One region of the Pantoea folii genome, then DNA from elsewhere that is predicted to be linked to it. Evidence: predicted binding sites of a transcription regulator. Region 1 holds the regulator's gene; the other holds the start of a gene.
What was found. The regulator Fur, encoded in region 1, represses iron uptake genes when iron is present. The targets are predictions, from matches to a motif close to ATAATAATGAGAACNACTATCAA.
Positions count from the first base shown of each region.

Region 1 (3,402 bases):
ACTTCACCCACTGCATTTCGGATGCGATCGAAGGCATTACCCACTCATTGTGTACGCTGGAGTTCCAGGACAACCGTCGCCTTTACGATTGGGTGCTGGACAATATCACCATTCCGCAGCATCCGCGCCAGTACGAATTCTCGCGGCTGAATCTGGAATACGCGGTGATGTCGAAGCGCAAGCTGACGCAGTTGGTCACCGAGAAAGTGGTGGAAGGCTGGGACGATCCCCGCATGCTGACCGTTTCAGGTCTGCGCCGTCGTGGTTACAGCGCGGCCTCGATTCGTGAATTCTGCCGCCGCATCGGCGTGACTAAACAGGACAATATCGTTGAGATGGCGTCGCTGGAATCCTGTATTCGTGACGATCTCAATGAGAACGCACCACGCGCGATGGCGGTACTTGACCCGTTGAAAGTGGTGATCGAAAACCTGCCCGCCGGCCACGAAGAAACGCTGACCATGCCTAATCATCCAAACAAGCCGGAGATGGGCACGCGTGAAGTGTCGTTCAGCCGTGAAGTGTGGATTGATCGCGCTGACTTCCGTGAAGAAGCCAACAAACAGTACAAACGTTTGATTCTGGGCAAAGAAGTGCGTCTGCGCAATGCTTATGTGATTCGTGCTGAGCGTGTGGCGAAAGACGAAGAGGGTAACATTACCTGCATCTATGCCACTTGTGATGTTGACACCCTGAGCAAGGATCCGGCGGATGGTCGCAAAGTGAAAGGTGTGATCCACTGGGTTTCCGCCATTCATGGACTGCCAGCTGAGTTCCGTCTTTACGACCGTCTGTTCAGCGTGCCAAACCCCGCGGCGGCTGAGGATTTCCTCACCACCATTAACCCGAACTCGCTGGAGATCAAACAGGGCTTCGTGGAGTCTGGTTTGCGTGAAGCGGCCACTACCGCAGCTTATCAGTTTGAACGTGAAGGTTATTTCTGTGCCGATAGCGTCTACTCACAGCCGGGTAAATTGGTGTTTAACCGCACGGTTGGACTGCGCGATACTTTCGCGAAGATTGGCGAGTAATATCTTTCGTCAATAGCACAATATGATCATGAAAGGGCGAGCAATCGCCCTTTTTTATTGCCTGTAATTCGCCACGAGCAATTAATTATGCTGAAGGCGGCAAGCTGAGCTTGTTGTCTATTTTGCGACAATTCTGACTTTAGCAAAATTAACCCATTTGCGAGTGTGAAAAATTGTATTTCAGGTAGGCTATGCGCTCTCAACAAAGCTCTGCGGGTTATCAAAGGAAATAAAATGACAAGTCTCGCCCTGGAAGCTAAGCATAGTGTGGTGGTATTACATCAGCTTATTGAACGTGTTTTTAACCAGGTAGAAGGCAGTGATGACAGCATGGAACTGCTATTGTCACACTTTCACCCGGATTTCAAAATGGTGACGCCGCTGGGTAAGCAGCTGGATCTGAATGAGACCGAAGTGCTGTTTCGCAAACTGCACGGTCAGCGGGAAGGGCTGCGCATTGCCACCAGTGAGCATGCCATCATTTCTCAACAGAGCCAGGAAGTGACGATTCAGTATCGTGAACTGCAGATGTTGAACGGCACCCATCAAACGCGCATCTCTTTGGCTGTGCTGGATTGCAGCACCACCATTCCTCGCTGGCGCTACCTCCACGAGACCTTTATCGCTTGATAACAGGCATAAAAAAACCGGTGACCAGCACCGGTTTTTTTATATTGCATAGCACACTCAATTACTTATCGTGGAGCGTCTCGTCTTCGCGGCAGTCTCCCAGTGCACAGTGGCCGTACAAGTACAGGCTGTGGTTACTGAGTTTAATGCCATGGCGAGTGGCAATCTCACGCTGACGCGTTTCGATTGATTCATCGCTGAATTCGATTACTTTGCCACAATCCAGGCAGATCAAGTGGTCATGGTGATGCTGCTGAGTCAGTTCGAATACGGATTTGCCGCCTTCGAAGTTATGACGGGTGACGATACCCGCGTCATCAAACTGGTTAAGAACGCGATATACCGTTGCCAGGCCAATCTCTTCGCCCATATCGATCAGGCGCTTATACAAATCTTCCGCACTGACGTGATGGGACTCGGGGCCCGGTCCCTGAAGCACTTCCAAAATTTTCAATCTTGGCAGAGTGACTTTCAGGCCAGCCTTCTTCAATGCGGAGTTGTTGTCAGTCATTCGGATATTGTCCTGTTACTTTGCATGTCACTTACGGCGCAGGGGCCTTGAATGTTTAGGTCACACGTATTCTCATTTGCGTCTCATTATAGAACTCAAGCAGTGAAATGAAAACCGGGGTATCGCGCAAATCAACAAAAGTCGTAAGGATAAACATCGCCTACGTCAGCGCGGAACGGTGTGGTTTGGGTTTCCATTTCACTCAGCCTCAGTCAACAATCAGAGGAATAAGCGGATGACCATTGCGGGTATTCTACAGATTTGCGGGGAAAAGTTAAAAAACCGTAGCTATTATTTTTATAGGAAATTCCTTTGTCCCAATGTGAGCCAGCGCTCACATTGGGGAGGCGAGGCATCAGGCTTCGATGATCTCTTTTAACTGCAGCTCATCAAAAATCTGTTTCACCCAGGCATCAACACGTTCGTTGGTCAGCTCAGGTTGACGGTCTTCGTCAATTGCCAGGCCGAGGAAGTGTTTGTCATCGGCCAGACCTTTAGAGGCTTCAAAATGATAGCCCTCGGTCGGCCAGTGGCCCACGATCACCGCGCCATTTGGCTCAATGATGTCGCGAATCGTGCCCATCGCATCACAGAAATATTCTGCGTAGTCTTCCTGGTCGCCACAACCAAACAGCGCCACCAGTTTGCCATTAAAGTCGATCTCTTCCAGCGAAGGGAAGAAGTCATCCCAGTCACACTGTGCTTCGCCGTAATACCAGGTAGGAATGCCCAGCAGCAGGATGTCGAACGCTGCGAGATCTTCTTTGGTGCTCTTAGCAATGTCATGCACTTCGGCGACATCTTTACCCAGTTGTTTCTGGATCATTTTTGCAATGTTTTCAGTGTTGCCGGTATCGCTGCCGAAGAAAATGCCTACGATTGCCATGGGTTAAGTAACCTCTTAAAGCCTGATTGTGAAAGTAAGTCAATTGACTGCACATGTTAGCGAATGATAGCAGACCGTTGAAAAGGGCGGAACGAGTAAAGCCTGAACTTTGTGTTCCTGCGTGCGGTCAGCGCGCTAAGACAGTTTGAGTTGCGCCAGCAGCATTTGTTCAATCAACTCGCTGCGGCTGATGTTTTGTTGCTCGGCCAGCGTGTTCAGGGCGTCAACCGCTTCGCTGGACATTTTCAGCTCAACACGACGCAGCCCTCGCACTTTATCGCGCTTGAGCTGGTTACGTTTGTTGATACGCAACTGTTCGTCACGTGTCAGCAGGCTGGTTTTGG
Region 1 is NZ_JBWXON010000030.1:35,201-38,602, reverse strand. It holds gene glnS (glutamine--tRNA ligase) at 1-1,031, shown strand, start outside; gene AC1MDE_RS24820 (hypothetical protein) at 1,266-1,661, shown strand; gene fur (ferric iron uptake transcriptional regulator) at 1,723-2,172, opposite strand; gene fldA (flavodoxin FldA) at 2,528-3,058, opposite strand; gene ybfE (LexA regulated protein) at 3,194-3,402, opposite strand, start outside.

Region 2 (3,402 bases), on a different contig from region 1:
TGGAACTACGGCTTAACCGCGTTTGGCACACTGATTACCGTACTGACGCTGCTGAAATTACCGCAACTCCCGCCGCCACCTCAGCCGCGTGAACATCCGCTGAAGTCGCTGGCCGCCGGGGTGCAGTTCCTGTTTGCCAGCCCGATTGTCGGTATGGTGGCGCTGATAGGTGCTCTGGTCACTCTGGCCAGCGCGATTCGCGTGCTCTACCCCGCTCTCGCACCACATTGGTCAGTGAGTGCTAACCAGCTAGGCATGCTCTACGCAGCCGTGCCGCTGGGTGCCGCCATCAGCGCGTTCACCAGCGGTAAACTGAAACATGCAGCCCGACCGGGACAGCTGGTGCTGGGCAGTGCGGTGGCCGGATTTATCGCGCTGGGATTATTCAGTCTGATGCCCAACCTGCCGCTGGCGCTGCTGTGTCTGGTGGCGTTTGGTTATTTCAGTGCCATCAACAGTCTGGTGCAGTACGCGATGATTCAACTGCTGACGCCAGACCATCTGCTGGGCCGCATTAACGGCTTGTGGACCGCGCAAAATGTCACCGGAGATGCGATCGGTGCGGCGATGATTGGGGCCATGGGATCGTGGTTATTGCCGCCACAGGCTGCCGCCGCGTTTGGTTTTGCGGCAGCGCTGTTGGGGATTGTAATGTGGTGTGTAATGGGCCGTTTACGTCGTTATGCGCCGCCAGCCCCTGAGCTGGCGGAGCAGGCATCATGATTTAACGAACAGTTTCTCCAGACGCGCCAGCAGATTGCTGGCGCTGTAGTAATCCAGACGGAACGAATCGACGCCAAGCGGGAATACCTGCTTATCCTTAACCGCCGCGTTTTGCGCGAGGAACGGATTGCCGATCACTGACTGTGTGGTTTTGTCATCAGCCGCAAACAGCAGGAAGGTTTTGCCCGTCAAACCGCTTCCCACATTCTCACCCGACAGCTGAATGATGTCTTTACGCTGGCCCATGCTGTGGCCTTGCTGCACGCTGGCGGGTGGAACGGCGAGGGTAAAGCCAAGTTGCTCCAGCAGTTTGCCCTGCGCTGACTCCGTGGTCCACACGTTGACGGCACGCCCATCGCCGTTCCACACCATGGCAGACACCGGCTGCGGCGGTAAGGTGATGGCTTTTTTCAACGCCGCTTCACGATCGTCAAACGCTTTCACTCGCTGTGCCGCCTGCGCTTCGTGGCCGGTTGCCTGGCCCAGCAGCGTCACCACATCCTGCCAGCTCTTGTCGTCGTAATTCACCACCAGCGTCGGTGCGATGGCGGAAAGCTGGCTGGCGAGTTTAATCGCAGAATCATTACCTGTGGCGCTCACCAGAATCAGATCGGGTGCTTCTGCGGCTACCGCTTCGGCGCTCGGCTCGCCAATATAGAGACGTTTTACATGGCGCTGTTTTGCCACCTCACCCCATTGACGGAAAAAGCCATGATCGTCGGCCAGACGGCTGTTCGGAGCGGTCGCACCGGAAGCCACCACCGGTGCATCAATTGCCAGCAACGATCCAGTTAAGGTGACGCTGGTTGAAACAATACGCTGCGGAGCTTTGTTTAAGGTAATTGAACCCTTTGCCCCCTGCACCGTGCGCGGCCATCCCTGTTCTGCCTGTGCGAGCCCTGTGAAAGTCTGGAAAATAAACAACAGGGCGGTCAGGCCCAATAAACCGCATTTATTCATAAGTTTTGGTCCACCTTTTAGCTTATTGCACGGCTCGACGTCACCTTCCGATTACGCCTAAATCATGCGGGAAATCCCGCGAATGGATTGACTCTTTTGTCCAATCGACGTAGGTTACAGGCCCATAATAAAAATGATAATCATTCTTAATAATCTTATCATTTATAGGTGAAAATTATGGTGGAATCATCCATGTTTGAAAATGCCTTATTAGAGGATTTTTCTGCGTTATGCCGTGGGTTCCTCTTTACCTCGCCGTGGCAAAGCCTCGCGACTCAAGGCTGCTATACCACGATAACCACCTCTGTGGCAGACGCTGCATCATTGCAGGGTGATTTTCAACTTCAGCTGCATCAACATTTTGCGGCGGCAAAACAACAAGGCATTGAGAATCCGATCCTGGTGGGTGCGATTCCGTTTGACGTGAGTCAGCCTGCGGCCCTGTTTATTCCTGAAACGTATCAAACTTTTCATCGTGCCGACCTACAGAATGCGCTGCCAGCGGCTGCCAGTGAGCTGCCGCAGGTACGTCGTCGCGTGGCGGTGCCCGATCACGATGTCTTTACCCAAATGGTGGCCGATGCGGTGACAGCAACGCAACGTGGTGACCTCGATAAAGTGGTGCTGTCGCGCCTGATGGATATTGTCACCGAGCAGCCAGTGGATACCGCGGCGCTGATGCAACGCGTCATTGCGCAGAATCCGAATAGCTATCACTTCCATCTGCCGCTGCCGCAAGGCGGTGCACTGGTGGGAGCCAGCCCGGAGCTGATGCTGCGTAAGCAGGGCCGCGATTTTAGCTCGTGCCCGCTGGCGGGCTCAGCACGTCGTGATCACCACGATAGCCTACAGGATCAGGCAGCGGGCAATACGCTGATGGACTCCAGCAAAGATCGTCATGAACACCAGCTGGTCACAGATGCGATGCGCGATACGCTGCAACCGCGCAGTCGCCTGCTGTCGGTGCCGACGGTACCGTCATTGATCACCACCGCGACCTTATGGCACCTCGCGACGCAAATCGATGGTGAGGTGCAGGATGATCGTGAGAACGCTTTGTCGCTGGCCTGCCTGCTTCATCCGACCCCCGCATTAAGCGGCTTCCCACACCAGCGTGCTCAGCAGCTGATTCAGCAGCTAGAGCCTTTTGATCGTCAGCTGTTTGGCGGCATTGTGGGATGGTGTGACAGTGAAGGAAACGGTGAATGGGTGGTGACAATTCGTTGTGGCACCGTGCACGGTGCACGCGTGCGACTGTTTGCGGGCGCAGGCATCGTTGCCGATTCCCAACCTGAATCAGAATGGCGCGAAACCGGCGTGAAGCTGGATACCATGTTGCGCGCTTTTGGACTGCAATAAAGGAAAGAGCATGAGCATTCCCTATACCCGCTGGCCTGAAGATTTGGCTGCGCGCTATCGCGAAAAAGGCTATTGGCTCGATGTGCCAATGACCGATATCCTGGCGCGTCATCAAGAGAATGATGCAATCGCGGTCATCGACGGCGATCGTCAAATCAGCTATCGCGAGCTGAATCAGCTAACCGATAACCTCGCGGCAGCCCTACAGCGCCGTGGCCTGCAACAGGGTGATACTGCGTTAGTGCAGCTAGGCAACGTGGCGGAGTTTTACGTCACGGCCTTTGCGCTGTTTAAACTGGGCGTAGCATCCGTCTTCGCGCTGTATAGCCATCAGCGCACCGAGCTGACCGCCTATGCCGC
Region 2 is NZ_JBWXON010000014.1:32,737-36,138, reverse strand. It holds gene entS (enterobactin transporter EntS) at 1-723, shown strand, start outside; gene fepB (Fe2+-enterobactin ABC transporter substrate-binding protein) at 718-1,683, opposite strand; gene AC1MDE_RS16460 (isochorismate synthase) at 1,861-3,042, shown strand; gene AC1MDE_RS16455 ((2,3-dihydroxybenzoyl)adenylate synthase) at 3,053-3,402, shown strand, end outside.
Region 2: the regulator Fur is predicted to act here: its motif matches at 1,811-1,833, upstream of AC1MDE_RS16460 (isochorismate synthase).